Regions from separate parts of the Lacticaseibacillus rhamnosus genome, predicted to be linked through region 1. Evidence: predicted binding sites of a transcription regulator. Region 1 holds the regulator's gene; each other region holds the start of a gene.
What was found. Region 1 encodes LexA, which represses DNA repair genes until DNA is damaged. Its sites were predicted from a motif close to CNAACANNTGTTNG; they were not measured.

Region 2: the regulator LexA is predicted to act here: its motif matches at 5,250-5,263, upstream of xerS (tyrosine recombinase XerS).
Region 3: the regulator LexA is predicted to act here: its motif matches at 6,084-6,097, upstream of uvrC (excinuclease ABC subunit UvrC).

The regions. Positions count from the first base shown of each region.
Region 1 covers NZ_LR134331.1:712,004-722,335, forward strand. Annotated here, with positions in the region: gene EL173_RS03520 (SemiSWEET family transporter) at 10-315, opposite strand; gene EL173_RS03525 (hypothetical protein) at 472-771, shown strand; gene EL173_RS03530 (zinc-binding alcohol dehydrogenase family protein) at 804-1,829, opposite strand; gene EL173_RS03535 (hypothetical protein) at 2,040-2,402, shown strand; gene EL173_RS03540 (hypothetical protein) at 2,476-2,955, opposite strand; gene EL173_RS03545 (AI-2E family transporter) at 2,948-4,114, opposite strand; gene EL173_RS03550 (hypothetical protein) at 4,560-4,754, shown strand; gene lexA (transcriptional repressor LexA) at 5,149-5,775, shown strand; gene EL173_RS03565 (hypothetical protein) at 5,896-6,369, opposite strand; gene EL173_RS03570 (AEC family transporter) at 6,380-7,327, opposite strand; gene EL173_RS03575 (flavin reductase family protein) at 7,349-7,966, opposite strand; gene EL173_RS03580 (hypothetical protein) at 8,265-9,224, opposite strand; gene EL173_RS03585 (5-formyltetrahydrofolate cyclo-ligase) at 9,390-9,962, opposite strand; gene EL173_RS03590 (DUF488 domain-containing protein) at 9,970-10,320, opposite strand.
Region 2 covers NZ_LR134331.1:1,438,098-1,448,429, forward strand. Annotated here, with positions in the region: gene pflB (formate C-acetyltransferase) at 1-1,407, shown strand, start outside; gene pflA (pyruvate formate-lyase-activating protein) at 1,545-2,396, shown strand; gene EL173_RS07410 (LysR family transcriptional regulator) at 2,518-3,486, shown strand; gene EL173_RS07415 (manganese-dependent inorganic pyrophosphatase) at 3,516-4,448, shown strand; gene xerS (tyrosine recombinase XerS) at 5,276-6,388, shown strand; gene EL173_RS07425 (FtsX-like permease family protein) at 6,564-8,549, opposite strand; gene EL173_RS07430 (ABC transporter ATP-binding protein) at 8,546-9,316, opposite strand; gene EL173_RS07435 (sensor histidine kinase) at 9,410-10,332, opposite strand, start outside.
Region 3 covers NZ_LR134331.1:1,356,544-1,366,875, reverse strand. Annotated here, with positions in the region: gene obgE (GTPase ObgE) at 1-128, opposite strand, end outside; gene EL173_RS07090 (DeoR/GlpR family DNA-binding transcription regulator) at 378-1,127, shown strand; gene pfkB (1-phosphofructokinase) at 1,124-2,038, shown strand; gene EL173_RS07080 (PTS fructose transporter subunit IIABC) at 2,048-4,021, shown strand; gene uvrC (excinuclease ABC subunit UvrC) at 4,261-6,069, opposite strand; gene EL173_RS07070 (amino acid ABC transporter ATP-binding protein) at 6,274-7,020, opposite strand; gene EL173_RS07065 (ABC transporter substrate-binding protein/permease) at 7,010-8,467, opposite strand; gene EL173_RS07060 (SPJ_0845 family protein) at 8,707-8,868, shown strand; gene EL173_RS07055 (nucleoside triphosphate pyrophosphohydrolase family protein) at 8,997-9,287, opposite strand; gene yihA (ribosome biogenesis GTP-binding protein YihA/YsxC) at 9,287-9,886, opposite strand; gene clpX (ATP-dependent Clp protease ATP-binding subunit ClpX) at 10,073-10,332, opposite strand, start outside.

The sequences.
Region 1 (10,332 bases):
GATAGTCGATTAATGTACAAAAACAGTAACGAATGTAACTAGCCCAAACAGAATACCTGGCATATTAGAGATAATGATTGGCCAATCTTTGTAAGTTTTTAACCAGCCATAGCAAGTCCATAAGGTAGCATTAACCATTGCTACTAATGGTTGAATTGGATTGACTGGACTTCCAGAAAAGTTTGCAATGATTTCCGGAATGTACGAAACATACATTAAAATACAGGTAAAAGTTGCCAGCTTACTGAGGAGTTTGAGCCGCTTTATTCGGGCGGGGTCAACACCATCAGGATATTTCCCAGTATCAACGCGCATTTAAAATGCCCCCTTCTTTTAGGATAAAAATAACTTTAACACGATTGGTCTTAAATGCCAAGTCGAGGTGATGGCTGTGATAGAATCGAATAGGCGGCCAGCATCGCGTTGGTCAATTTTTATTTTTTCTGAAAAAGCACGAAATGAGGGAACTTTATGGCAGACAAAGAGACAGATATGGTCACTCGGATTCAGAAGCAGGAAGGTGCCGATGCGATCATGGATAAGGGGTTTGTGACCGAACGGGATATCCCTGAAATGATGGATAAGACATGGAGTGGGAAGTTGTTAGATGCCATTAATGATGAATTGCGCCTACGCACAGTTATAAATCGAGCAGTGATGCAACAATTTCATTATTATATGGGTGATGGAACGATTATCTATGATCCCGGCCAGCTGAATTCAGAAGGGGCAAAGATTGCATTGCAGCATGCTTTAGGTTTCCGGAAATAAAACCTTGATCTTAAAGCAACTGGAGGCATCATTTACAGAGAAAAGGGCCCAGTCAAAACGACTTTACCGACCATATGCCCTTCTTCTACTAATTGAGTGGCAGCTTTTAAGTTTGCTACATTAATGCCGGTGAATTCTTTGGTTACCGAAGCCTTTATTTGTCCGTCTTGATACAGAGTTAGAAGTTTGCTGAGGATCGCGCCTTGAGAAGCAATGTGGTACGCAAAATCGGTTTTAGCAAACATATACTCGTAATCAAAACTGGCTGCTTTATCTTTGACGACTGCCAAATCAAGCCCGGCTTGCGGACCGACAATGCACCCAATATGGCCAAATGCCCGAATTAACTGACTGGCAGCGGCTAGATAGGGTTCGGGATGATAGAGGAGCGCAATACCATCAACGGTTTGAATGCCGGCTTGATGGATTTGGGCGATCAGATCCTCGTGGTAATCGAGCGGCACATCAACGTGATGGTCGCGCAGCCATGGATGATTTTTGGGACTACTCGTGGCTAAAACAGTTAAGCCGCTCCAATGGGCTAACTGACTGAGCATGGAACCGACACCGCCAGCGCCATTGATAATCAGTAATTGTTGACCTTTATTCGCATTGTACTCGGGAATGAAGCCCATTTTTTCAAATAGCAACTCCCAAGCCGTCAATCCGACCAGTGGCAGTGCTGCCAAGTCAGCAGTAGGGGCTTGTTGTGGTGCGCGGGCAATTAGTCGTGCGTCAACTGCCTGATATTGCTGATTACTGCCGGGTTTGCGGGTGGTGCCGGCGTAAATGACCCGATCGCCAACATGATAACCAGCAACCTGTGCGCCAACTTGGGTGATGGTTCCAACTGCATCATATCCCAGCACTTGTGGTGTTGCTTGTCGCGTTGCCGCTTGCCGACGTTTGGTGTCAATCGGATTGACCGATACGCCGTCAACTTGTACAACGACTTCATTTGGTTGGGGAGTCGGGACAGGGAGGGCAAAGCTTTGGAAGCTGTTTTCGGCAGTGATCGCTAAGCCTTTAGTAAAACCGATCGCAATATTTTGTGACATTTGAATCGTCCTTTCGTTTAATCTGTCGTTATTGTAACCTTTTTATGAAGTGAGTTGGAAATGCACAGGTTATTTGGTAAAATGTGCAGGATATTGGCGAAACAAGCCAAGTGTGCGCAACCCAGCTTGAAAAATTCGATGCCGATTGACGAATCATAAAAAATTAACGATGAACATGACGTGAAGACGATAGCTTTAAGGAGGCTGCTCGTGAAAAAATTTGGCTCAAAACGTGAATTGATAGGCTTGGTCATTGTCTTAGTACTGGCAGCGGCGGGGTTTGCATTTTTCGCGTGGTACACGATGCGGCCGGCTGATACGATCGGGACAATTGCGACAATTAGTTTTGGCATTGTATTATCCGCCTTGATTGGTATCGTCTTATTGTTAGATGCTGCAGCCAGGACTCGGTGGCGACGTTTCTGGATTGATCTTTTGTTCGCCGGGTTAATGCTGGCGCTGATTGATTATTACTTCCTGGATGTCACCGCGCCGTGGCAGATGCTGGTGACGGGTGCTGGCCTGGCCGTGGTACTGGTTGCACTCTTAGCTATTCGAAAGATCGATGAATAGTGTTAATGACGACTAGCAAAAAAGCTCTCCGAAAAATTTATTCGGGGAGCTTTTTTGCTTTTACGTATGCGTGCTAGTTCATACGCTGGACGGTTACAGGAACCGTTTTTGGCAGTACTTTTGACAGTTCGGTTAACAGGTTTTGAAGACTGGCCTGAAATGTCAGGCGGACCATCCGGCGTTTGCTAAGGGCAAATACGGCAACAACCCATTCCTGGCCATTTGGAAGGCTTACCGGTGTCAAGGTGATACTGGACATGTGCGTGTATGGAATCACGCGCGCCAGTAAACCGTTGGCGATCAGGCGAGTAGGGGCCAGTCCGCCAGTCCCTGCCATAATGGATAGCACCAAAAAGATCGAGATGAAAATAATATACGGCATGTTGTTGACTCGGGTTGTCATAAACCAAAAGCCAAGCAGCACGGCCCAGATAAGCTGAGATACTGCATATCGGGAAGTAAATTGGATCTTACTTTGCCAAAAAAGATAGTAGCCAGCTAGGCCAATTAAAACGATGTCCAGTCCGATCAATAACACATTAAAACTATTCATGAGGTACTCCTTTTTGGTCAACTTCATCTGTGGGGTGATCTGATTCGTACAAACCAGAAACCTGCTGATACCAGCTAAAGAATCGCGTGACGACAATTTTCAAAACGGCAAAGCCAGGGATGCCGAGAATGACCCCGACCAAGCCAAAGAGATTGCCGGCTGTGAGCAGGACAACCACAATGGTAATGGGATGAAGTTCAAGTTTGCTGCCCATAACCAGCGGCGAAATCAATTGCGTTTCGATCAACCATTCAATAAAGAAGACGACAATCACGGCGAGAATCATGCGTGGAGAAGTTAACGCGCCCATGATTAGCGGTGGGATCATCGCAAGGGCCGAGCCGAAATAAGGGATCAGATTCAACGGGCAAGCCAACAAGCCGAAAATCAAACCGTAACGCAATCCGATAACCGAATAGCCGATCATGAACATCACCGCAACGCATAATGCGACCGTGATCTGGCCTTGCACGTATGAACCGACTTTTTCATTCATTTCATGGAGCATTTGCTTAACCGAGCGGCGCAGTTTCGTTGGTACAATCTGCAAGATCATCGGCGTGAACTTATCGCCATCTTTTAGCATAAAGAAGAGGATGATGGGCGCAGTGGAAATTGTGACGACCACATTGCCGACAATGCCAATCAGATTCTGCAGCTGTGAAATGGTGCCAGTCACAAAGGCACCTTGTTTACCCGTGAAGAAAGTCTGGACTTCATTGGCAATTTCGTTGAGATCATGTTGCGACAGGATGTTCTGTTTGTCATTTAAATCATCTAACCATTTGCCGATTTCGGTAAATATTTGCGGAGCGGAATCAACGATACTGGTGATTTGATTGCTGACAGCAGGAATAAACCGTAATAAGCCCCAGACCAGCAGGCTAATCAATACAATGAACAGCAATCCGATTGCCAAGCCCCGATGCAACCCGGCTTTTTCAAGGCGGTTGATAATCGGAACGGTGAGATAGAAGAGAATGCCGGCAAAAATAAATGGCGGCGCAATAATCCCTAGAAAATCAACGACTGGTTGAAAGACCCAAGCAATTTTGGTAAAGACAAAAATGACTAGCAGGGCCAAAAGCAAATCAACTAGCAGAATCATGAACTTACTATTAACAAAGCGGCGATAGAGCCACGAGTCGGTACGTTTCAAAGGCGATCCTCCTCTAATAACGGTAAAGGTTATATTCCGGTCACAGCACGCCAAAGCGGTCAGACAGTCACAAAAGCCCTTACAAAACAAACGTAGGGCTGGCAAGTTAACCTTGTCAGTAACCGACAGCTGAAGTCGTCACTTTAGCGCTGATTTTAAGCACAAAAATCAAGTACACCTTGTATAACAATGATACTCGACTGAGTAGCATTTTTCGAGGATGGGTTCCGTGAAATGTCAAGAACGTGTAATTGCAGTCGTTACATAAAATTTACAAAAACACGCTGAAATCGTTACAAATATTATAAAAGCCTAAACAAAGGCGCTTAATGTAAATTTTACATATACAAAAGCTTTACAAATCAAAAAAATCAGGTATGATAAAGTCACAACCAAAACGGTGAGTCAATGTCGGTTCATCCGATACGGAGAGGAGTGACCCCATATGAGCATACTTCGGGGCGCTAAATGGACATTAATAACTCTGACCCTGGTCGCAACTTTGCTATTGTTTAGTAACTATGCGACGGCCGGCATCTTGTTGATGGCTCTAGATATTTTCTTAAGCTTCTTCTATGCAGTCATCAAGAGCAGATGTGATCGGCGTCAGATGCATAAGATGCCATTATTGCATAACTAATTGATGAAACAATCCACAGCCATGACGACTGTGGATTTTTTGTGAGCGCGAGCCGGCGCGGTTAGAAGTCGGAGTGTAAGTGGCCTTAAGCGTGATGGCCAAGACCGGGCCATTGCGCTTAAGGTCCTTACACGCAGACTTCTGCGCCGGGGAGCGCGTTATAGAAAGCAGGATAAAACCATCGAATTGCCCACCCAAGCATGCTTTGTCCTTGCATTGGGGAGCGGCGCGGTCCATACGCAAATAAAAAGCGTTAATGGCCTTAATATTGAGGCAAAAAGATATTTTGTTGCGCCTAACGACAGTTTTTTCAAATGAAACAGCAAAAACAATTGCAAACGTCCGTTCGTATTGGTATGCTGAGTGTAACAAAAGAGAACGAGGCGGTGAGCGGATGCCAACACAAGCAAGTCAGAAACGTTGGAAACAGATTTTACAAACAATCTATGAAGCGATCGAGGATCATGGGTACCCGCCCACGGTTCGCGAAATCGGTAAATCGGTCGGACTCAGCTCTTCCAGTACGGTCGCGGCTTACTTGGAGAAGTTGCTGGCGGCTGGCTTGATTGCCAAAGATCCGTCTAAACCGCGGACTATTGAAGTCACGACAGCAGGGCTTGATTTTATTGGGGTTCAGGCACAAGGAATCCCTATTGTCGGAACGGTTGCTGCAGGGGTTCCCATTACGGCGATTGAAAATATTGATGATTATTTTCCTGTCCCTGACGATCTTCCGTATTCCGCCGATGAATTGTTTATGCTTCGGGTCCAAGGCAGTTCGATGATTAAGATCGGCATTTTAGACGGCGATCAGATTATTGTCAAGAAACAAAATGATGCCGAAAATGGCCAGATTGTCGTTGCGATGACCGAAGAGGATGAGGCAACGGTTAAACGCTTTTACAAAGAAAAGCATGGCGTTCGTCTGCATCCGGAAAATGATGATATGGATGATATGTACTTCCCAAGTGTCACGATTCTCGGAATTGTCGTTAGTTTATATCGGCCGGCGCTTGTGTAATCAGCTCATAATTCAGTAGGACGAATCGCCCTCACATCAAAAAGACATTTACCAGCTACTTTATCGAAGTGGTGGTAAATGTCTTTTTGATTATGTACCCTGATGTCAACGTTGCAAATATCAAGGTTGGGCGAGGCGATCAAGGTCGTCTTGCGGTACCTTTTTGTAAACAGGTCCATTTGGAAGTTGCTTGAGTTGACCTTTTTTGGTGAGTTGGAATTGCAAAGTAGAACTGGCCGCTTGTGGTTGCGCTTTACCCGTGAAGGTGAAAACTCGACTTTTTAATGTAAGCTGAGCGGCAAAAATTCCCTGATCGGTACTTTCAAAAACGCCGCCTTGGTTGGCTAAGGTTTCAAGATAGTAGCCGCTGGTTGAGGACGTGACCCGGATGGCCTTTTTGCGATTATCGACTTGGACGAACGCGTGGCCGACAAGTGTACTTAAAGTGGCTTTGGGAACGGTCTTTTTAGTGGGCTTGACGTGGCTGGTGACGGTGCTGGCCGCTGGCTGTTTGGATGTAGACTTGCTTGCCGGGGTTGTGGAAGAGCAGCCGCTTAGCAAGATTAAGATGGTAAGAAATATCAGCTTTTTCATTTCCGAGCTCCTAGTGAATAAATTGGATGCAGGTCATAACGATAGGAATCACGATCATTGATAGCAAGGTGGTTTCTGTGACCATGATGGCAGCATAATCAGCATCGGCGTCATAGAGTTTGGCCACAACCGGTGCATTGGTCATGACCGGCATGCAGGACTGGAGAATAAAGATTTGTTTCATCAAGGTCGGAACCGGAGCAAAAGCAACCAATGCGGTCATGAGTAGCGGCGCAAAAAGAAAGCGGCCACTAAAGATACCCCAGGCTTCCTTGCTGAGCCGCAACTGCCGCCAGCCAGCCGTATGCAACGCAATACCGATAAAAAACATGGATCCAGGTACCGTTAAGTCACCAACATATGTCAGATCCGCCATTAGAAACTCCGGGAGCTTGATGTTCAATAAGACGAGCACAATCCCGAACATGAAGCCTAATAACGGAGGTGAGAAAACCTTGCCGAGCGCCTTTTTTAAATCAAAGCGTGCCGGTTTGGGCCCATCACCTTGGATAAGATAAACCCCGATTGTCCAGAAAATAGTGGTATTGGCCATGTAATAAACGAGGACGTAAGGAAGGCTGCGAGGACCAAACAGTGCCAAATTCACCGGTAAACCAATAAAAACCGTGTTGGAGTTGAAGAACATGGATTTAAAGGTGCCTTTTCGTGACTTCGGTACTTTCAACAAGTAACAAACCAGAAATGACAAGGCGAAAAGGATCATCATGGATAACACCGGGAAGAACAAATCCGGTAGCAAGCGCAAAAGCATACCCGCAGTGAACTTCGACGAGATGGTGACGATCATGTAAGCAGGCAATGCGACTTGGGTCACCACCTTGGCGATGACCTTGCTAGAGTGGCTGTTAAACCAGCCGCGCGCCGTTAGAAAGTAGCCGATGATGATGAGAATAAGAATTTCGAAAACGCCAAAAACGCTTGAGATAAATGCTGTCAAATACCGCCACTTCCTTATAAATTATTTTGGTCGCCGCAATGTAAACGTTCGTCCCAATTCGGCGTAGTTAGGACCGGCAAGCCGGGCAATGGGGGCCAAGGCAGTTGGATTCACATGCAGTGTCGGTAAATCAAGCACGGCTTCTGCAAAATGAAATTGACGGATTTCTAGAATAAAGAGATCCGTCATGATGATTCCCGCCGCATTACGAATGGGGACATATTGGTAAAGACTGGTTTCAAAGCGAATGCGAGCAGCTTGTAAACCCGGCACCTGAATCTCCGTGCTCGGAATCAATGGTAAATCAATCAGCGTTAATTCACTTTGATCAGGAGCCAGTCTTGCTGCGGTTTGATTCATCGCCTTGGTAAGATCAGTGCTAACCATGTGCACAACCGCTTCATGGCGAGCAAGGAGGTTGGCCGCAGTATCTTTTGGCGCTTGGCGTTCGCGCAAAATCGCAACCGATAACAACGGCAACTGATTGGAAATCCCGGTTGTAAACGAAAATGGTGCTAGATTAATGAGACCTGCTGTATTCTGGGTGGTAATCCAAGCGATTGGCCGTGGGATGATGCTGCCGGACAAAAGCTTGTATTGTTCATGCGGTGAAAGTTCGCTGGCAGATAGGTTAATCATCGTAGACCTCCAGTACATAACAAATCCGATGGTGAGACCTTGCAATAGAAGCTGGTGTAGCCCAAAAGTACGTCACGACTGCAAGTGTAGCGCAGGGAACGAATGGCGTCAAAAGGACAAGCTCGTTTGGCATTCTCAAGCACTCACTAGTTTGTTCAAAGTTGTCAGGGCACAGCGGCAGTCGAGCTTAATAGCCAAACGTAAGGCATCACCCAGTGAGACTTAGCGCGAACAAAAAAGCGATGTTTGGCGATTGAGATCGCAAACATCGCCGTATAGGCATCGGAGGACCGATTGATTAATGGGGACTGGTATCAGTAGCAGAATTTGATCCGGGATCAGTCGGAGATGGTGACTGACTGCTAGACGAACCGGCTGGCGGCTGGTTACTTTGATCGCTACCAGGCTTTTCGGAATCGTCGCCAGTCTGCGTACCCTGACCGCCAGTTTGAGCCGGATTGCTACCTGACGCGCCGCTTTGGCTATGCTGACTTTCGACACTAGGCGCGGCAGAAGATGATGGTTCAGTGGAAACAGTTGAGGAAACAGAATGACTAGTTTGGGAGTTTGTTGATGACGGTACCGAGCTGATGACTGAACTTGAAGAAACGCTTGAAGCAGTCTGCGAGGTTTTAAAATTCGCTAGACTGACAAGCTTTTTCTTAGAACGTTGTAGGGGCAAACTAGTCGTTAAATAGTGATAATTATGAGGCGTTTTACCCTTCAACGAGATGGTATTGTTGAGCTCTTTCTTCAAGGCAGTTGTGTAGCTCAGCACGGTGCCAGATGCGTCCTTGGCTGAATATTCATCAACAGTTGATGCCTGCTTGTGCTTGTATGTCGTGGTCGTCGTGTAAGTGTAGACATTGGCGTGATCGGATACAAGCGTCAACTTACCTTTTTTCTGTTTAATACTACCGGTATCATTAATGACTTGTGGCTGACTATGCGCGTCAATAATGAGCAGGCGGGTATAAGTCTTGGCAGTCGTTAATTTCACATAAACAGTAAGATCGTGATGAACACCGTTTTCGTCCGTGACATCGCCAGTAGCGGTATAAGTCCCGCTTTTAAAAGACTGGGTGACTGCCGAGGTGGATGATGCGCTACTGCTTGAAGAGGAAGCGACAGGTCCTTGAACCTTAGCTCCCCGAAGCACTAGCCAGATGAAGACACCGATAAACAGAATAATCGCGCCGATTCCGGCTAGTGTGAGGTAAAGCGTTCTGCGATTCCGGCGAATACGTTCACGTCGCATGGATTGCCTCCTGAGATAAAATGAATTTTGTTCAAAACTGGGATAGATAAGGATGAACCAGAAGTATCACAAATGAGCTGCCGGTATACTACGATCACATAAACCTTTGTACGTGATCGCAGTCGATAGCGGCGGCCCACTAAAATACTAATGACAGGATCATGTCTAATATGACTTTTGCACAATGATGTTGCCATTAGCAAGTATCAAAGTTTCAATCGGCATATCAAAAGATTCAACTGGCCAGTCTGGTTGGTTAAACGCCATAACCGGTGGCACCAGCGTCACCGTATGGCCTGGGTAATCGGCTAAAAAACGATCATAATAGCCGCCGCCAAAGCCAATACGGAAATTGTCTGCCAGCGAAAAACCGATCCCGGGAACAATCAAAAGATCAGGGGCCGGCTCGACTTGATCGGCATGATAAGGCGGCTCGGGAATACCGAAACGACTGGTTACCAACTGATCAAAACCGGGGTCTGGCAGGAAAACCATTTGACGTTTAGGCATAACGCGCGGCAGGAACACAGCTTTGTTGGCAGCATGAGCAGCTGCAATGATAGGGGCAGTGGGAACTTCAAAAGGTCCGCTAACCGTGACCCCGATGCTGTCAGCTTGCTGCCACAGCGGAGTTTTCACTAATGCTGCCAATAGATTTTCCCCAGCCATCTGGGTTTCTTTGGCCGCTGTTTGTAGGCGCTTGAGCTGACGGGAGCGAAATTCGGCTTTCGTAGACATGACAACCTCACTTATTTTTTAGGAATTCGCTTAAGACAACCGCTTGATTATGGGTTTCATCTTTAGCTCCGTATAACATGATAACCGGATCCTGTTCGTGTTCCTTTAAAGTTTTAATGAAATTTGGCAAATCCGGATTTTTTGCTAGCTCTGCCAAATAGCGTTCTTTGAATTCAGGATATTTTTCCGGATCATGACCGAACCATTTACGCAATTCCGGAGAGGGCGCAATGGTTTTGGCCCATAAATCCAATGCCGCGTTGACCTTGCTGATGCCACGTGGCCAGATTCTGTCAACAAGAACGCGAAAACCTTGGGCTTGGGGTTTTTGATAAATCCGTTCGAGTGTTACTTTCATATCGATCACCTC
Region 2 (10,332 bases), 730 kb from region 1:
CAACGGGATATGCGTTTGGGCAAGCTGAATGAAGAGCAGGCACAAGAACTCATCGATCATTTGGTTATGAAGTTACGGATGGTACGTTTCATTCGGACTGAAGAATACAACTCACTGTTCTCCGGCGATCCGATCTGGGCAACACTGTCCTTGGCAGGGATGGGTAATGATGGCCGTCATCATGTTACCAAGACCGCGTTCCGCTTCCTGAAGACCTTGGACAACATGGGCGCGGCACCGGAACCAAACATCACCTTGTTGTGGAGCGAACGTCTTCCTGAAGGGTTCAAACGTTATGCCACTGAAGTGTCCATCCAAAGTTCAACCATTCAATACGAAAACGATGATCTGATGCGTAACGAATGGGGAACCGACTATTACGGCATTGCTTGCTGTGTTTCCGCGCAGCCAATTGCAGATGGTGTTCAGTACTTCGGGGCGCGAGCAAACCTAGCCAAGACCGTGCTGTATGCGATCAACGGTGGTAAAGACGAAATTCAGGAAGCACAGGTGGGACCTGAATACGAGCCGATCACCAGCGACTATATCGACTATGACGAGTTCATGAAGAAGTTCGACAAGATGATGGACTGGTTAGCAGATGTCTATGTCAATGCACTGAATGTTATTCACTACATGCATGACAAGTACTACTATGAAGCTGCGCAGTTGGCATTGAAGGATACACGTCTGAATCGGACGTTTGCTACCGGGATTTCCGGTTTGTCACATGCGGTTGATTCCATCAGTGCCATCAAGTATGGCCACGTGAAGGCAATTCGGGATGAAAATGGCGTTGCAATCGACTTTGTTGCTGACAATGATGACTATCCGCGTTATGGTAACAATGATGACCGGGCAGACAACATTGCTAAGTGGTTGGTTAAGACCTTCTACAACAAGATGAATACACATCATCTGTATCGCGGTGCTAAGCTCAGTACCAGTGTTCTGACCATTACATCTAATGTGGTTTATGGTAAGAATACCGGGACAACACCAAACGGCCGTCAGAAGGGCGAACCATTCTCACCTGGTGCCAACCCGGCGTATGGTGCTGAAAAGAACGGTGCTTTGGCTTCCTTGATGTCAACCGCCAAGATCCCATATCACTATGCAACAGACGGGATCAGCAATACCTTTGGGGTAACACCGAACACCTTAGGCCATGACGATGAAACCCGTAAGGACACCTTGGTTCACATGGTTGACGGCTACATGGAAAATAGCGGCATGCACCTTAACATCAACGTCTTCAATAAAGAAACGTTGATTGATGCCCAGAAGCACCCAGAAGAATATCCAACCTTGACTGTTCGAGTTTCCGGTTACTGCGTCTACTTTGCAGACCTGACCAAAGAACAGCAAGACGATGTTATCGCTCGGACCTTCTTCGACGAAATGTAATCAAGTCAATCTATTCGCAAAACAGGAGATCATTCCTGTTTTGTCAAAAGACGGCAACGATGCTGTTGCCGTTTTTTGACAAACTGAAATGAAAATCGTTGAAAATTAGGTATTTATTTGCACTGGAGGCGGCATAGATGAAACTCATCGATCAATCACAAAGCCCGTTAAATATTTTGGAACAAGTGGGACAGGATCATGAAGGCCCAATAAAAGGATACGTTCATTCAGTCGAAAGCTTTGGTTCGGTTGATGGTCCCGGGATTCGGTTTGTCGTCTTTATGCAAGGATGCAGGATGCGGTGCCAGTACTGTCACAACCCTGACACTTGGAATATCGGTGTGGGCGAGGAAATGACCGCTGATCAGATCCTGGCAGATGCACAGCGATATAAAGCCTTCTGGGGCGAACAAGGGGGGATTACTTGTAGCGGTGGCGAAAGTCTCGTCCAAATTGATTTTATCCTGGAACTTTTTACCAAAGCTAAGGAACTGGGTATCTCAACTTGTTTGGATACTTCGGGTGGTCCATTCACCCGTGATCAGCCGTGGTTTGGTCAATTTGAGAAACTGATGGCCGTCACGGATATTTCGTTGGTTGACATCAAGCACATTGATTCCGCGGAACACAAAAAGCTAACCGGTTTCCCAAACGAAAACATTTTGGATATGGTTCAGTATATGTCGGATCATGGCGATGATATGTGGATTCGCCACGTACTTGTGCCAGAACGAACCGACTTTGATCCTTATCTCAAACGCTTGGGAGATTATATTGCCACTTTGGATAAACGCGTGGTCCAGAAAGTGGAAATTCTTCCGTACCATACGTTAGGGGTTAAGAAGTACCATGAACTAGGTATTACGTATCCGCTGGAAGGTATCGAGCCGCCTTCAGCTGATCGGGTCAAGAATGCAGAGAACTTGCTACACGTTGAGGACTATACTGGATGGCAAAGTTGGCGACCACAGCCAGCTAACAAGCAGTGATTTAGTTGAAACTTAACGTAACGATTAAAAACGCAGCAAATCCGTTGCGTTTTTTTTAAATGCCACTTATGATGATGGTTGAGTAACGTTATCAAATTATAAACGAAAGGGAAGCCGCCCTATGAAGACGAAACAAGAGCGCATTTTTTCCTCCAAAACTCTCACGTATTTTTTGCAATTAGCAGAAACCATGAACTACACCCAGTCAGCCCAGTTGTTGGGGATTACCCAGCCGGCACTGACGCAGCAAATCAAGAAATTGGAACGAACAGTGGGGGCACCATTGTTTTATTCCGTTGGTAAGAAGTTGCATTTATCCGATGCCGGTCGCACGATGTTGAAGGCGACACACGAGATTTATGAAATTTTGAACCAGACGACTGACGAGATTCAGCAAAGCACCAGTGCCACAGTCGGCAAGATTAATATTGGCTTGTTAAGTTCAATTGAAGACAGTGCGTTTAATGCTTTTATCGCGCATTATTACGACCTTAATCCTGAAGTCGAAATCACGCTACGAATGATGACACGTCATGAGATCTGGGAAGCGTTGGAGAACAATCAGATTGATTTGGCCATCATGAATCTGCCTGATGAGACGATTAAGAACTGGAAGCCGTATGCAAGCAAGAAGATTCTTGATGAACAGTTATTGTTCCTGCATCATGATAATTCCTTGGCTAATCGCAAACGCCTGCATTTTAAAGATACGCTGGCTGAGCCGTGGGTAACTTATCCAGACGACTATTTCCTGGGTCAGTTGTTGCATGAGGCGTATAAGAATCAGATGGTTGATTTTCCGCATGTTGTGGCGCATTTTACCACGCCATATCAGTTAACTCAGTTTGTCAACCATACCGGTGTTAACACCGCGTTACCAACCAGTTTTGTTGCCGCTCATGCTGATCAAATCAAGGCGCATGCCGTTGCCTTTGAACCAGCGATTCGCTTTGAGACCTCGTTTGTGTATCGCAAGGAAAAAGCCGATATTCCGCGGATTGCCAACTTCTTTAAGACGTTTGACGCACATTTATCCGAGAAAGATTATCTATCGCGGGTCAGCGAAAACAGTGGTAAAATTGAACGGTAAACTATTCAGCTGAGGAGCGATCAGATAACATGACGACTTTGATTTTTGGACATCAAAACCCTGATACAGACGCGATTACAAGCGCCATGAGTTGGGCTGAATTTCAGAAGCAAGCAGGTAATACCGATGTTGAAGCAGTAGCACTCGGTGAACCAAACGATGAAACCAAGTTTGTATTGGATCATTTTAAGGTTGCTGCGCCGCGGGTCATTAAGACAGCCGCAAATGAAACCGGGCACGTAATGTTGGTTGATCATAACGAATTCCAGCAAAGCGTTGCTGATATCGAAGACGTGCAAATCGATTCAGTGGTTGATCACCACCGCATTGCCAACTTCCATACGGCGTCACCACTATATTACCGGGCAGAACCAGTGGGCAGTACCAACACGGTGATTTTCGAGTTGTTCCAGGAACACGGCTATGAAATTTCACCAACACTGGCAGGCTTAATGGCTTCTGGCTTGATTTCGGATACCCTGCTTCTGAAGTCACCGACTGCAACCGACAAGGACAAAAAGATCTTGCCGGAAATGGCTAAAATCGCTGGCATTGACCTGCAATCATATGGCTTGGCTATGTTGAAGGCGGGCACCAATCTAGCTGCCAAGTCGGATATGGATATCATTGAAGGCGATGCGAAGAGCTTTACGATGGGCGGTAAGTCTATCCGTATTGGACAAGTGAATACAGTTGATCTTGATGATATTTATGCGCGTCAGGATGAATTGGTGGCCGCTATGACCAAAGAAGCACAGGCGAAGGGCTATGATGACTTCCTGTTAATTGCAACCGATATTCTGAACAGCAATTCAACGGGCTTTGCTGTTGGCGCAGATCGTGACAAAGTGGCCGCAGCATTCAACGAAAAGTTTGATGCAAATGACCGGTTGGCACTGCCTGGCGTGGTTTCACGTAAGAAGCAGGTCGTACCGCCAATGCAAGGTGCGTTTGAAGGTTAATTTTGAACTTAATAATTGGTTTTATAAATCGCAGCCGTTTGTGGTTGCGATTTTTTTGTGCTCAAAAACTTGGATGAACAAAAAGGATAGTTCAAATTTAAAACGAGGTGCAAAAAACGCAGCCTCATAACTACTTCGTATAATATATATTATGTAAACTAGAATGGAGATTTTGAGTCGTTGACTTTGACGTGACTTATTTGGTGTTCAAATGGCAAAACGATTGATGCAAGTCCCCTCACCTGACAGACAGCTCAAAAACTTTTGAGAGAAGCAAATCAATTGTACGGATGTGAGCGGTGCGCTTTATTTGTTTTTTCTGGTTTGAAAATGACCAGTCGTTGCTAAATATATGTAAATTCAGCATTAATCAAAGCAGATTTGTAGAAAGTATCATTTTGAGTCATAAACAGCATTCAAGTCGCAAGTGTTGCTGTCAGCTGAATTCTGGATCAAAATACGAAAATTGATTTGATTGCAGCCAATGAATCGTTGGTTAATTGGTTAAACTGTTGCTAAAGCGGCGCCGTGGAATCAGGACATCAGCACAGATGGTCCTGATCGTGCAGTAAATTCAAATTTGAAATGCAACTAAGTTTAGTGTCAAATGACAGATCAACAAATTTGGTGATTTAGCTGGCTTGATGATTAGAAGCCCATTTACCTTTGGATAATACTAAAACTTTATTCAGTTCTACACTGGTGCTTTTTTCGGCGCATATCGTTGCGAATTACCGATATTTTCGTCATTATCCCTCGCCACGCACTGGTTTTTTCGCGTATACTGAAATTATCCAAAAGAAAACATATGTTCGAGGTGACTTTATTTGTCGACACAGAACTATCCTAAATTAATACAAGCCATGCTACCTTCCCTGCCGGACTATATTCAGGATTACTATCACAGCCAAAAAGCAATTCCCATCGCGGATTCTACCCTTTACCAGTACCTGCACTTTTACCAGGAATTTCTGCATTGGCTTATCTCCAGTCGGGTCACGGACGCCATTTCGCCACAGAATGTGCCTTTGGAAACTTTAGAGCGGCTTTCCTTGCGTGATGCGCAGGCGTTTGTGGCGTATTTACTTGAGCGGCCGTCAAAAACCCATCCGAATAAACGTATGACGCGGCGCAGTGTGGCGTTACGACTGGTCGGGATCAAGGCCCTTTATCGGTTCTTAACCGAAGAAAGCGAACCAAATGCGGACGGTGAGCCTTATTTTTACCGCAATGTTTGGAATAAGGTGAAACTTAAGACCCATGCAGAGACGACGACTTACCGTAATCATAAACTGCAGGAAATGTTGTTTGTGGATGGCGAAGATGCGCGCTTTTTACAGTGGCTGGATCAGCAATATGCTCAGCAGCTGCCATCGAAACCGCGTGCTTATTTTGAGGCGACGAAGGAACGAAATTTGGCGATCATTGCGCTGCTGTTTGGCTCCGGCGTGCGGGTTAGTGAATTGGTCAATATGAATTTGGAAGATCTCAATATGGATCGTCATACTGTGCAGGTGGTGCGTAAAGGTAATTTTCAGGATCGCGTTAACTTTGCTGACTGGATTGATCCTTATTTAACGGCTTACTTGAAGTCCCGAACCGCGATGATTGGTCAGCAGAAGCCTACTTCTCCGCTATTTGTGACGCAAATCGGCCAAATGGTAAACCGCATTCGCCAAAATACGATTGAAGCATTCTTCAAACGCTATACAACCGCTTATGGCCGCCCATCAACACCCCATAAAGCACGCCATACCTTGGGAACCAATATTTATACCGTCACCAAGGATGTGCAGCAAGTTGCCGATCAACTCGGACAAACGACGACCAGCGCGACGGATCTGTACATCAATCTCAGCGATAAAAGTGGAAAAGCGGCCTTACGCGAAGTTTCGGAAACTGCCGCCAAAGCCTTGGATCAACATCCCCAGCAACCATAATGTCGGCGGTTAGTTGTCTGGTTAAGTCATGTTGCGGCGCTAATTAACGTCACAGTATTCAGTGAGATAACAGTGGCGACATTTTTTGATGCTGGTTGACATAGAAAAAAGCTGCCTGATCGCCTTTGATGGCTTGCGATCAGGCAGCTTTTTTATACTATGCGTCAGACCGCCCTCACCCACGACTGGATGGCTGACGGCGGGAAACAATTCGATAATAAACGTTGCCGGTCAAACGGTACATCAGCACGTAGATGACCGCAAAAATTGCAAGCGTGATTAACGAAACGGTTAAGAAGAATTGCCAATCCGGCAGGCCGAATAGCATCATAATACGTTGGACAAAGGGCAATGCAAAGCCCACGTGGATGGCAGCGACGATCAAAGGCAGGTAAAACAGTGTGAGTAGCTGACTATTAATGGTAGCGCGAACTTCCCGAAGGCTCAGGCCGACGCGTTGTAAGATGGTATAGCGGCGTGCATCCGCGTAGCCTTCTGCCAACTGCTTGTAGTAAAGAATCAGCAAGGTTGCCAGGATGAAGGTCACCCCAAAGACAACCCCAAGGAATAGGAAACTGCTCATCATGCTGGCAGTATCATCGTAATTAGCGGCTCGCGATTGAACCGATTCCGGTAATGCAATCCCTCTTTTGACGACTGCATGATAAAGCTTGACCTGATTGGCGTGACTGCCGCTTAATGTTACGTCTTGATTAGTGGTCACGTCGGCTTTGAGCAGTGCCATTGACCTTTTTGGATAAAGCGCGTGTAAAGCGGTTAATAGTTGGACATCAGATGGGAGCGCAACAAACAAGTTAGGAATAAACGTTTTAGGCGCATTTGGAAAACTGGTGACTTGTTTGGCGACGTGGTAAGTCTGTTTGCCAATACGCAACGTGGCGGGTTCGTAATGATTGGAGGCATAGATTAAAACTTCATGATTGTTAAGTGTCACATGCTTGCCAGTATAGCGGTTATAATTTTCGACGGTCATCAGCTGAACCGAACGGGCATTATTGAAGCTAAACGGGCCGTTAAAGTTAGCTTGAGAATCTAACTTGTTTTTTTCTAATAAAGCAAGCGTACTTGAGGGTCCGTTAAAGGTTCGCATCGAGTGGATTTTGACGTGATGTGTTTTAGCCAGTGTCCGTAGTTGGTTCGCTGCATCCGGCCGCTTGGGGTTGATTGAGTATGCTAAATCAACCGGGGTTTGCGAGTTGACAATCTCATGAATGCCAAAGAATAACGTTGCGGTGGTTGCAAGTGTAATCAGCGTCATGGTGACTAAAATAGCAATCGAAGCCAACCCTGCGCCGTTTTGCTGCATCCGGTAAAGCAGATTCGAGACGTTGATAAAATGTTTAGGCTTGTAATAGTAGTTCTTGCGGTGACGCAGCCATTTCAAGACAAATACCGAGCCGGACGTGAAGAGACCGTAAGTCCCGACAATGACAAGGACGACCGCAAAGAAAAACAAGCTCATCGCTTGAAGCGGATTCTTGACGGTGACCGCAATCGTATAACCGGCAGCCAGACTCGCAATGCTGACAATCAAAGTTAGCCACTTGGTTTTAGGTTCCCGTTCCCCAGCGTTTTGTTCGCGTACGAGTTCGATGGGATGTTTGCGCAATAGCCAGAACTCGTCAACCAACATTAAAACAATGAACAAGCCAATCGTGATCAACCCGGCAATGCTGAAGGCAGTTTGACTCAAGCCAAAATCGAGATTGTGATTGACATGCAGCATTTTGGCCAAAGTGAGATAGCTAAGGCGTGACAGCACGGTTCCCAAAATTCCGCCGCACAATAAGGTTGTCAACAATAGCAGCAGCTTTTCCGTGGCCATCATTTTGCTTAATTCACGTTTGCCAAAGCCGATGATGTTGTAGAGCCCCAACTGGCGGATACGCTGTTTACGCAAAAAGTTGTTGGCGTAGATGATTAAGATGACGGAAATGATTGCGGTCGTCATTGAGCCAAATGAAAACAGTGATTTGCCAGCTGCCTGTCCGAACTGGCGGAACAATACATCACTGCTCGTGTAGGCGTTTAGCATGATCAAATTGATGGCCATCAAAAAGCTAGTGGTGATAACAAATGGCACAAATAAACGGCGATCGGCTTTAAGGTTGGTGGCGGCTAATTTGAAATAGAATTTCATTGCGCCTCGCCTTCCTTCGTCAGCATTGCGGTCATGGTTTCGCTGATTCGGGTCAAAAATTCGGGTTGCTGTAATTCACCGCGATACAGCTGATGGAAAATCTGACCATCGCGAATAAACAAAACGCGCTGGCTATGACTGGCCGCAACCGCACTGTGCGTCACCATGAGGATTGTCTGCTTACTGTCGGCATTGACATCGGTTAGCAAGTCCAACAGCTCACTGGAAGTTCTAGAATCAAGTGCGCCGGTGGGTTCGTCTGCCAGTAGGATTTCCGGATCGGTGATCATCGCCCGGGCAGCGGCCACACGTTGCTGTTGGCCACCGGAAAGCTCATATGGGTATTTTTTCAATAAATCGGTGATACCTAGACGCGGCGCCAGTTGGGTGAGCCGATTTTTCATGATTTCAAGCGGTTTCTTGGCTAAGACTAATGGCAGGAAAATGTTGTCCTGAACGTTAAAGGTGTCAAGCAAGTCAAAATCCTGAAAAATAAACCCGAGATGTTCCCGCCGAAATTTAGCCCGTGCGCCTTCTTTGACTTTGCGCAGGTCCTGTCCGTTAAGGCTGATTTCGCCGCCGGTAGGATCATCAAGCGTGGCGATTAAGTTCAGTAAGGTACTTTTGCCTGAACCGGATTCCCCCATAATCGCGACAAATTCTCCTGATTCAACGGAAAAACTGATGTTCACGAGTGCCTGTACCGGTTGGGCACCGCGACTGGTATAAGTCTTTTCGACATTTTTTAACTTTAATAATGTTGACATAAGATCCGCCCCTTTCATTTATCAGCTTAAAAGGGAAACTGCCGAAAAACTACTTACAGTCGACGTGCGTTGCTTACAAGCTGGTAAGGTGGCTTACTCGGCCAGCCAGCGCGTTTGCGGGAAGTGAATGGCAAAGGTGCTGCCGACACCGACTTTTGATGTAACGGTCAGGGTTAACCCTAGCTTTTGGGCAATTTGCCGGCTTAAAAACAGGCCTAAGCCACTTGCCTTTTGATTGGCGCGACCGTTGTATCCAGAATAGCCTTGTTCAAAAATCCGCGGTAGATCTTCTGGCAGGATACCGATACCGGTGTCAGCCACCAGCACGGCATCGCCCTTGGCATAAATCCGGATGCTCCCATGCGGGGTATATTTGATGGCATTGGTTAGTAATTGCTCGAAAATAAATCGCAGCCACTGACTATCACTCACCACAGTGGGCAAAGTTTCTACCGTGACGGTTAAGTCTTTGGCAATAAACAGTTTCGCTAAATCCCGCACGGTTTCGTTAACAAGCGGTTTTAGTGGTAATTCGGTTAACACCAAATCCGTATTCAGTGTGGTCAGTTTGAGGTAATTCAGCATCACGGTTAGATAACGGTTGATTTTACCAACTTCAAGCCGCGCATCGCTGGCATTGACAGGTTCAACCTGTAATAAGAGATCCAGTGCAGTCAGCGGTGTTTTAATTTGATGGGTCCACAGTTGCAAGGTATCGACCGTTTCTTGTTCCTGATCACGATACGTGTCATGATTTTGACGTAAGGTCTGTTGCAGCATTTGGATTTTTTGAAAATAAACCTGCCCAAGCGGATCGGAAATTTGATCAGCCGCAAGCAGTGTAACATCGCCTTGGAGCTGCGACCATTCGCGGCGAAACCGCCAAAAATCGCAGCCGCCGATCACAAGTAACGGAATCAGTGCGAAAAACCAGCTGTTTAACGCGACTTCAAGCGAAGCGTTAATCAGCCAGTTTGCTAACAGACTGGCAACCAGTAAGATGAGCAAACTCAGCC
Region 3 (10,332 bases), 640 kb from region 1:
CTGCCACCGCGGCCGCCGTCACCACCGGCTGGTCCGCCAAACGGCACGAACTTCTCGCGCCGAAACGCGACCATGCCGTCACCGCCTTTGCCCGCCTGAACTTCTACTTGTACCTGATCGACAAACATTGGCGATCCCCTTTCTGAAAAAACATAATTTTTAATTATACGCGTTATCGCGCTGTTCGCATAGTAAATCAGATGCCTTTTTCATTTTAACACGTCCAAGACAAGGACTCACACTTCAAGCGCAACAATATCGTAAAAATGTAAGGCAAAATGAAAAGGTTCGAATTGTGACAGCAGTGAATGTTTTTAACGGTTTTAGGTTGATTTTGAACGTTTCATCAGTATAATGAAGGACGAGGTGAAACGAAAGTGCTTACAGAAGAACGGCGACAATACATCCTTGCTCAATTGCAACAACATACCGTCATTAAGTCTAAAGCGTTAATGGCCGCGTTGGATGCATCGGAATCAACCATTCGTCGCGATCTGGATGAACTTGAAGCAGCCGGCGAACTTAAACGGATCCATGGCGGGGCCAAGCGTGTCAACGGTCTTGGCGATGAACCGGACGTGGCAAGTAAGTCAACGCAAAATTTACGGGCAAAACAAACCATTGCTCATGCCGCTGCTCGCCAAGTTGAACAAGACGATCTGGTCTTTTTGGATGCCGGGACCACCACGGCCCAGTTGATTCCTTTTTTGGCCGATCTTGGGGTCACGGTTATTACGACCGGGGTTGATAATGCCTCATTGTTAGCCGATTATCAAATTCCGACCTTAATGCTTGGCGGTATGGTCAAGTCAGCAACCAAGGCGCTGATTGGCGCAACGACTGCGGAAGCACTTCATCATTATCGTTTCGATATCGCCTTTATCGGTACAAATGGTATTCACCCTGAATTTGGGAACACCACACCAGATCCGGAAGAAGCCGTGATCAAGCGCTTGGCCATTCACCAAGCGCGTCAACCGATCATTCTCGCAGATCCCAGTAAGTTCGAACAGGTCAGTTTCGTCAAATTCGCCGATATTGGCGATGCAACCATCCTGACCAGTTCACTACAAGGGCTTCCAGCGAGCTATCAAAGGTATCAAAATATTAAGGAGGTTCATTCTTGATCTACTCAGTTACGCTCAACCCTTCGATTGATTATGTCATTGAGTTGCCTCGGCTTAACCTTGGCGCTGTCAATCGTTTGGCCCACGACGTTAAATTGCCAGGTGGAAAAGGCATCAATGTGAGTCGTATATTACAAACACTCGGCTTGCCCACAACTGCCTGGGGATTTCTTGGCGGATTCACCGGGACGTTTATTCAAGATAAGTTAGACGAGCTTGCCATGCCTTGCGATTTTACAAAAATCAAAGGTGATACCCGGATAAACGTCAAGCTCAAAGCAGAATCGGAAACCGAACTCAACGCCAGCGGCCCTGCTATTAGCGAGACCGAAATTGCCGACTTTAAAGCTAAGCTGACCAACCTAAAATCAGGCGATGTCGTTATTATGTCCGGAAGTTTGCCTAAAGGATTACCAAGCACATTTTATCGGGACCTCATCCCCTTAATTCATGCGCATGACGCAGACTTCGTGATTGACACCACCGGCCAGGCACTACTGGATACCCTTTCCGATCATCCCCTAGTTGTGAAACCAAATCACCATGAATTAGCTGCTCTGTTCAATGACGCACCATATACCAGTCATGAGGCAATTATCAAAGCCGGTCGCCGCATACTTGATTTAGGCGCACAACATGTTTTGATCTCGATGGCAGGCGGTGGTGCCCTCATGATTGAGCAAGATCATGCCTGGTTCGGTAACGTACCAAAGCAACCTGCTGTGAACTCAGTCGGTGCAGGCGACAGTATGTTAGCGGGTTTCACCGGAACTTTTGCGCAAACACATGATGTTCTGGAAAGCTTTAAGGTTGGAATCGCATGCGGTTCTGCAACCGCTTTTTCTGAGGATCTTGCCACTGCCGACAAAATTGCTGCCGTTAAGCAGACGATTACGATTAATGAAGTTTAGGAGGACAAAATGGACATTCGTGACTTACTATTAAAAAATGTCATGATCATGGATCTCAAAGGCACCACTAAAGAGGCTGTGATCGATGAAATGGTTGCCAAATACCACGCGGAAGGCATTGTGACTGACGCTGACGAATATCGCAATGACATTTTAAAGCGTGAATCAGAATCAACTACCGGCATTGGTGAAGGTATTGCGATGCCACATGCCAAAGACAGCGCGGTTACCCGGGCTACGGTTCTATTTGCCAAAAGCACTAAAGGCGTTGACTTTAATGCATTAGACGGCCAGCCCGTGCACTTGTTCTTCATGATTGCTGCTCCCGAAGGCGCCAACAACGAACACTTAGCTGCTCTAGCTGCCTTGTCTTCACTTTTGATCAATCCAAAACTGGTCGCTGACTTAAAGCAGGCTAAAACCCCTGATGAAGTCATTGATCTTTTTGGAAAAGCACAAGCGGAAAAAGCAGCCAAGGATAAAGCTGAAGAAGAAGCGGAAAAAGCCCAAGAAGCCAAGGACAAAGCCGCTAAGCAAGCTGAATTTAAAGACGAAAAGCGCAAAGAACGGCCATTTATCGTTGCCGTTACTGCTTGCCCAACCGGGATTGCCCATACGTACATGGCCGAAGCAGCCTTGAAAGAAACTGCCGAGAAAATGGGCGTTGATATTAAGGTCGAAACCAACGGCTCTGAAGGCATCAAGCACAAGCTAACCGATGCTGACATCAACCGTGCGGCCGGTGTCATCGTTGCCGCAGACAAAAAAGTTGCGATGGACCGGTTTAATGGCAAGAAATTATTGAACCGCCCTGTCATTGACGGCATTAAGAAACCGCAAGAACTGATCGAAGAAACCCTTAAAGGTCAAGGCCAAGTCTTTCACGCTGCTGGTGAAGCCAACACCGAAGCCAGTGAAAGTGAGGAGACTTCCGGCGGCACCGTTTGGAATCGCATTTATAAAGACCTCATGAATGGTGTCTCCAACATGTTACCATTCGTTGTTGGCGGCGGGATTATCATGGCGATCTCATTCATCCTGGAACAATGGCTGGGTAAGACCTCTATGTGGTTCACGTTCACGAATAATCTGGGTTCTTTTGCTTTTAGTTTCTTGGTCCCGGTATTAGCTGCTTATATTGCCGAATCTATCGGTGACCGCCCTGCTTTGATGCCTGGGTTTGTCGGTGGTTATATGGCAACCGTTGCTTCGGCATCGGTTGTGAAAGCGCAAAACCCGGCCGGCTTCCTTGGCGGTCTGGTTGCCGGGTTTGCTGCCGGCTGGATGATCGTGGGTCTTAAGAAAGCATTGGCCAAGATGCCGCGCTCATTAGACGGTATGCGGACCATTCTCCTTTATCCAGTCATCGGTCTTGCGATTATGGGGCTGTTAATGTTCTTCATCATCAACCCGATTTTTGCAGCGATTAACGGTGCACTCATTAACTTCCTTGAAGGTTTAGGTACTGGTAATGCCATCATCATTGGGGTCATCCTAGCCGCAATGATGAGTATCGATATGGGTGGTCCTTTCAACAAAGCGGCCTATACGTTTGCAATTGGCGTTTATCAAGCATCTGGCTTTAAAGATGGTCGCTGGATGGCTGCCGTTATGATCGGCGGTATGATTCCACCATTGGCTATCGCGGTTGCTTCCACTTTCTTCCCGAAGAAATTCACCCTACAGGAACGCAATGCCGGCTTATCTAACTATGCGCTTGGTTTAACGTTCATTACAGAAGGTGCGATTCCGTTTGCAGCAACCGATCCATTGCACATCATCGGTAGCTCCGTAATAGGTTCTGCGATTGCCGGTGGTTTAACTCAGCTCTGGCACGTTAACGTTCCGGCTCCTCATGGCGGTGTCGTTGCACTCTTACTAACCGATCAGAAATTTGGCTTTATCATGTCATTGATTATCGGAACCATCATCGCCGCACTGATTCTTGGCTTCTGGCGTCCAGTTGCTAAAGAGAATCGCTAAGTCAAGATAAGCTTGTAAGCGTCACTTAATAGCGGTCATGGCTTAAATTAAAAACTCGCAGCTTTGAAATGCGCTGCGAGTTTTTTTGTCCGTTTGAATGACGCTTTTTAAATTCGGTTTGTGGCTTTCAATCATCTTGCAAAAAAGCAGGCATCAAAAGGCAACGTTTGTCTTTTGGAACCTGCTTTTTCCATTGTCTTGAAAACGGCTCTAAAAAATTACCACGTTATCCGCATCATTTATACCCGACGTGCCGGCGTGGGATCTGCCGTTAACGAAAGCTTCAGTGCCTGGGCGACGCGTTTTGAAATGCCTAGCTCCTGAATATCTTCCAATGGTGCTTCTTTGATCTTTGTGATGGTCTTGAATTTACGCAGCAACTTTAAGCGTGTCTTGGGTCCGACGCCCTTAATTCCCTCAAGGCGCGATGCCAACGAGTTTTTGGCGTGAAGCTGGCGATGGAACGTGATGGCAAACCGGTGCACTTCATCCTGAATACGTTCCAACAGGTAGAAGCCCTGCGACTTCGGATCCAAATTGATCATCTCGTCGGCGTGACCGAATAGCAAGGCAGCCGTCTTATGCTTATTGTTCTTGACCATTCCGGCAACCGGAATATCGAGATTCAATTCATTTTCCAGGACATCTTTAGCCGCGTTCATTTCAATCTCACCACCGTCCATCAGAATCAAGTCCGGCAATGCCGCATGTTCCTTTAGCAGCCGCGTATATCGTCGGCGAATGACTTCGCGCGTATTGGCAGCTTCGTCAGCACCATTATGGGTTTTGTCCGCATCCAACTTGTATTTGCGATAATTGTTTTTGGCAGGTTGGCCATCGACAAATTGAACCATGGCAGACACCGGATCGGCACCTTGGATATGACTATGGTCAAATGCTTCTACCACATGGCCCATCGGTAACTTTAAGGCTGCCATCAGCTCTTTCATCGCCCCTACCGTTGTCCGATTATCTAATTCCATTAACCGAAACTTATCTTCCAGTTTAATCTTGCTGTTCTTGGCTGCTAGCGCCATCAGCTCGCGTTTTTCGCCTCGTTGGGGTGTGCGTACCGGTACTTCAAGGATATCAGCCAGCACCTTATTATCTAGCCCTGCAGGCACCAATACTTCACGCGGTTTAACGTTATTTTTCCGGCTGTAGAATTGTAAGATAAAAGATTCAAACTCTTCTTTAGCCGTATTGACCACCGGAAACAAGCGCGACTCACGCTTCATCAATCGCGCCTGGCGAATAAAGAAGACCTGAATGCTGATCCAGCCTTTATCCATATAAAAATTAAACAAGTCGCGCGTGGTATTATCCGTCGAAATAATCTTTTGCTTCTCAACCGTTTGCTCAATGTAATAAAGTTGATCCCGAATCTCGGCTGCCCGTTCAAATTGCAGATTCTTTGCCGCGCGCTCCATTTTGGCAGTCAAACTGGCCTTGGCTTTGCTGACATTACCGTTCAAAAAGCGTTTAATCCGCGCAATCTGATCGGTATATTCCTTCTCCGGGACGGTGCGAAAACAAGCGCCGAGACACTGCCCCATATGGTAATAAAGACACGGGCGACCCTGATAGCCGTTACAGCGGCGTAGTGGATACACTTTCTGAATAAAGTGCATGGTTTCCTGGGCAGCGTAAACATTGGGATAAGGGCCAAAATAATAGCCGCCGTCTTTGCGAATCGTCCCGGTAATTTCAATCTTGGGGTCGCGTTCATTAGTGATCTTGATATAAGGGTAACCGGTGCCCTTTTTCAGCTTGATATTGTAATAAGGTTGGTACTTTTGAATTAACGTAATCTCAAGCAAGAACGCCTCTTTATTCGTAGAGGTCACAATGTAGTCAAAATCCGCCACTTGTGCCACCATTGCCGCTACTTTTCCGTCATGCGAACTCTTAAAGTAGGATCGAACCCGATTCTTGAGATTTTTGGCTTTGCCGACATAAATAATCTTCCCGTTGATGTCTTTCATTTGGTAGCTACCGGGAAGATCCGGCAGTAACGATAACTTATGTTCAATGTGTGCAGATGCCATTGTAAGCTCCTTATAAAACAAATGTTCGCCTAACATTATAAAGATTCTAAAATGCGATTGCAAGCAGATAGCCTATACACCTGCCAGCATGCTTGTCATACCAAGCTTGTACTTCTGGTTCAAACCTCATGATACCCCACCAGCTCGTTTTCACAAAAAAAGTACCTTGCCCAGTATGCGCCAGACAAAGTACTTTGATGAAAATTATTGTGCGAGGATCTTAGAAAGAAAGTCTTGTGTCCGCTCTTCTTGAGGATGTTCGAAAAGCTGTTCAGGCGTGCCTTTTTCAAGAATCTTCCCGCCATCCATAAACCAGACTTGGTCGGCCACACTGCGGGCAAATCCCATTTCGTGCGTCACCACGACCATCGTCATTCCGGTTTTGGCAAGATCCTGCATGACCTTCAAAACTTCACCAACCATTTCCGGATCCAATGCACTCGTTGGTTCGTCAAAAAGCATCACATCAGGGTGCATCGCCAGCGCGCGGGCAATCGCCACCCGCTGTTGTTGACCACCGGAGAGGCTAGCAGGATAGGCATCGGCTTTTTCCGCCAAGCCAACTTGTTCCAACAGTTCCTTGGCTGTTTTGGTTGCTTCTTCATCCGTCACCGTTTTGACTTTTAACGGCGCCAGTTTGATGTTTTCTAGAACCGTCATATTCGGAAAAAGATTGAAGCTCTGGAACACCATCCCCATTTTCTCCCGGACATTATCCAACTGCTTTTCGCTAAGATCAACCAGGTTTGTTCCTTCAAAAAGGATTTCGCCTGCAGTTGGACGGTTCAACAGATTTAAACTGCGCAGGAAGGTACTTTTCCCGCCACCTGACGCACCGATCACGACAATCACATCGCCTTGGTCAATCGTTTCGCTAATATCATTCAAGACCACATTATCGCCAAACTTCTTGGTCAAGTGGTTGATTTGGATCAAAGGTTTATGCTGCATGATTCATCTTCCTTTCAAAGTGACTCAGGAGCTTGGATAGCCCGAATGTCAAAACAAAGTATAAGACCATTGCGACCAAAATCGGCTGAACACCTTTATAAGTTGCGGTTTGAACCACCGTTAATTGATAGATCAAGTCCGTAACCCCAATGATCGAAACAATAGAACTTTCCTTAATCAGTGAGATAAACTCGTTTCCTAGCGCTGGCCAAATGTTCTTGATGGCTTGCGGTAACACAACGCTGGTCATCGTTTGGCGCTCGGATAAGCCCAGCGAACGGGCCGCTTCAGTCTGGCCAATCGGGATGCTATCAATCCCACTACGGATAATCTCGGCAACGTATGCAGCTGAATTAAGCGATACCGCGATCAACCCTGCTACTAGCGCTGGAATGTCAATGAAAATGCCAATACCGAAGTAGACAAACATGACCTGAATCATCAACGGCGTACCACGGACGAACTCGATGTAGGCAACCCCAATGAGATGTGGCAATCGATGCTTACTCAACCGCAATAAAGCAAAGATCGTACCAAGTAAGACCCCGAAGAACGCCCCAATCGCACTGATGAGTAAGGTATACTCAACCCCTTTAAGGAAATAAGTCCAATAGTGCAGCATACTGGTATCTTCGGTATTCGTCTTCATGTAACTGCCAGCGGTTTTCAGATATTGCGGGATCAAATTCTTTTGTTTAATATCTGCTAAACTCTTATTGGCCGCTGCGACTAAAGAATCAGATCCTTTGGCAAACCCGATAGCAGTCCCCATCGTGTCACTTGACAGATTAAAATGACCGGGAATTTCAACCAATTTATCATCGTTAGACGTATAGGCTTGAGCAACCGCACCTTCCGCGACAACCCCGGCGACTTTGTGGGTTTTTAGCGCCAGAATCAAATCGGTTACTTTTGTCAGTCCTAAAGTCGTACTGGACTTCATTTGGGTTTTTGCTAAGGTCTCCTGCAGACTACCGTTTTGAACGCCGACTTTCTTATTGGCAAAACTCTTGTGGTCTTTGTAAATCTTAGCATCCGTCTTATTAATCAGAATATCCTGACCCGATTTATAATACGTCTTGGAGAAATCAATTGACTTGCGGCGAGCATTAGTCGGTGACATGGCAGCCAGCACCATATCAACCTTGCCGGATTGCAGCGCCACTAGCAACGAGCTGAAATTCATCTGCTTGATGACTAACTTGACCCCAAGATCCTTGGCAATTTTGCGGGCAACTTCGACATCCATGCCGACAACCTGATTCTTGCCATTTTTATTCACCAAAAACTCGTATGGTGCATAATCAGGGCTAGTGCCCATCACAATCGTGCCTTTTTGTTGAATCTTTGCCAGGCTGTCATCTGCCTGGACAGTTTGCATATTTAAGGTCACAATTGCGGCAAAAACTGCGACCAAAGCGATTAACCAACGTTTCAAATGCGTCATAATACCCTCCTTGATTACAAGAATGTACTATACACGTAATTCAATTTTTATGCAACAAATATTCATATTTTGGTGACTCTTTTTTTAACTCGTAAAATCATCGAAAAACACGACCTAGTCCTTAAATCGTTTTCAAGATCAACCTTTGGCCAAATATCGGCATTAGAAAAACCGGTTGTCAGTCTAGACGCTAATGCTGGTTGATGCTATACTTTCTCCAAGGAAAGGGGTGGCCGTGCATGGCACTTAAGATCAACACTCAAACCAACCTAAACGACATGTTCGATAAATTCGCAAGCATTCCCAGCGATAAAGAACAAGCTACCGGGCCAGATCCAAAACATCACGAAAAGATGACGAAAAAGTCTGATAAAGATAGCGCTAAAAAGCCGAAAAAGTAAAGTAACCATTTATGCTGATTTTCATACTCAAGCAAACAGAAAAGCGACTGCCGAAAATTTTTCGGAGGTCGCTTTTTTAGACGCTAAATCATTAGCTGCGTTTAAATATGTTCTGAATGACGCTAAGTTCACTTTTTGGATTGCGGATAGCGTTTTGCCAATGCCTTAATATTACCAGCGGCAACATCATCAAAGTCAATGTCAGCCCACAATGCAATTTGAGAAAGATACCACAGCACATCCCCTAATTCGTGCTGTAATTTAACCTTATCTAAATCCTGACCCTGAAAGGTGTACTTTTTAATCAAGTCAATTGCTTCGCCGCTTTCACTTGCCAAGCCTAGCGATAAGTTGGTTAACACATGTTCGTTGCCGGCCAATGTGCGGTTAGCCTTCTGCTGATATTCATTAAAGTTCATTATTCATTTTCCCCCACTCCCGAAGTCTGACTCAACCAAGACCAAATCGCATCATAGCCTTCACCGGTGACTGCGGAAAACGGAATAACCGTGTCAGTCTGGTTTAAATCCAACCGTTGATTAATTTGCTTAACAACGTGCAGCCGTTTACTTTTAGGCGTTTTGTCGATTTTCGTGGCGACCACTAAAGTCCTGAGCTGATAATACTTTAAATATTGATACATACTGATATCGTCGGCGGTTGGCTCATGACGACTATCCACCAGCAAGACAACCCCACGTAATGGTTGCCGCGTTGTAAGATAGGTCTCGATCATCGCTGCAAACTTTGCCCGGGCTGATTTGCTGACCTTGGCATACCCATAACCGGGAACGTCGACAAAAAACAGGCGACTATCAAGATCGTAAAAATTAAGCGTCTGGGTTTTCCCCGGAACGCTGGATGTTCTAGCCATCGCCTTACGCTTAATTAACTTATTGATCAGTGAAGATTTGCCAACATTACTGCGTCCGAGAAAGGCGATCTCCGGACGGCCATCTTCTGGATATTGCGCAGCCGCAACCGCACTGATTGTCAGTTTGACATCATGGACGTCCATCTTAAACGGCCTCCTTTTTTATTCATCTCTTTTAGTGGCACTCAAGCACCACTGCCTTCAATAGTTTAGCATATTTTAAAAGCTGACTGGGCCGCTAGCGGGAATTTACAAATCTTTATTCATGGTTGAGCCCAAACAAAGAGCACCAGGTTATCCAACCTGGTGCTCTTTGAAACCCTGCTTGCTTTAGGAGGCTTCACGGCCCTTGGTAAGCACTAATTGTGGTTTAGCCTTGCCTTCAACAGCAGACTTCGTGACGACTACCTTGTCGACATCGCTGCGACTAGGTAAGTCAAACATGGTGTCTTGCATGATGGCTTCCATGATAGAGCGCAAGCCACGCGCCCCAGTGTCACGTACAATCGCTTGATGGGCAATGGCCTTCAGTGCGTTAGGTGTGAATTCAAGATCCGTATCATCCAAACTTAACAACTTCTGATACTGCT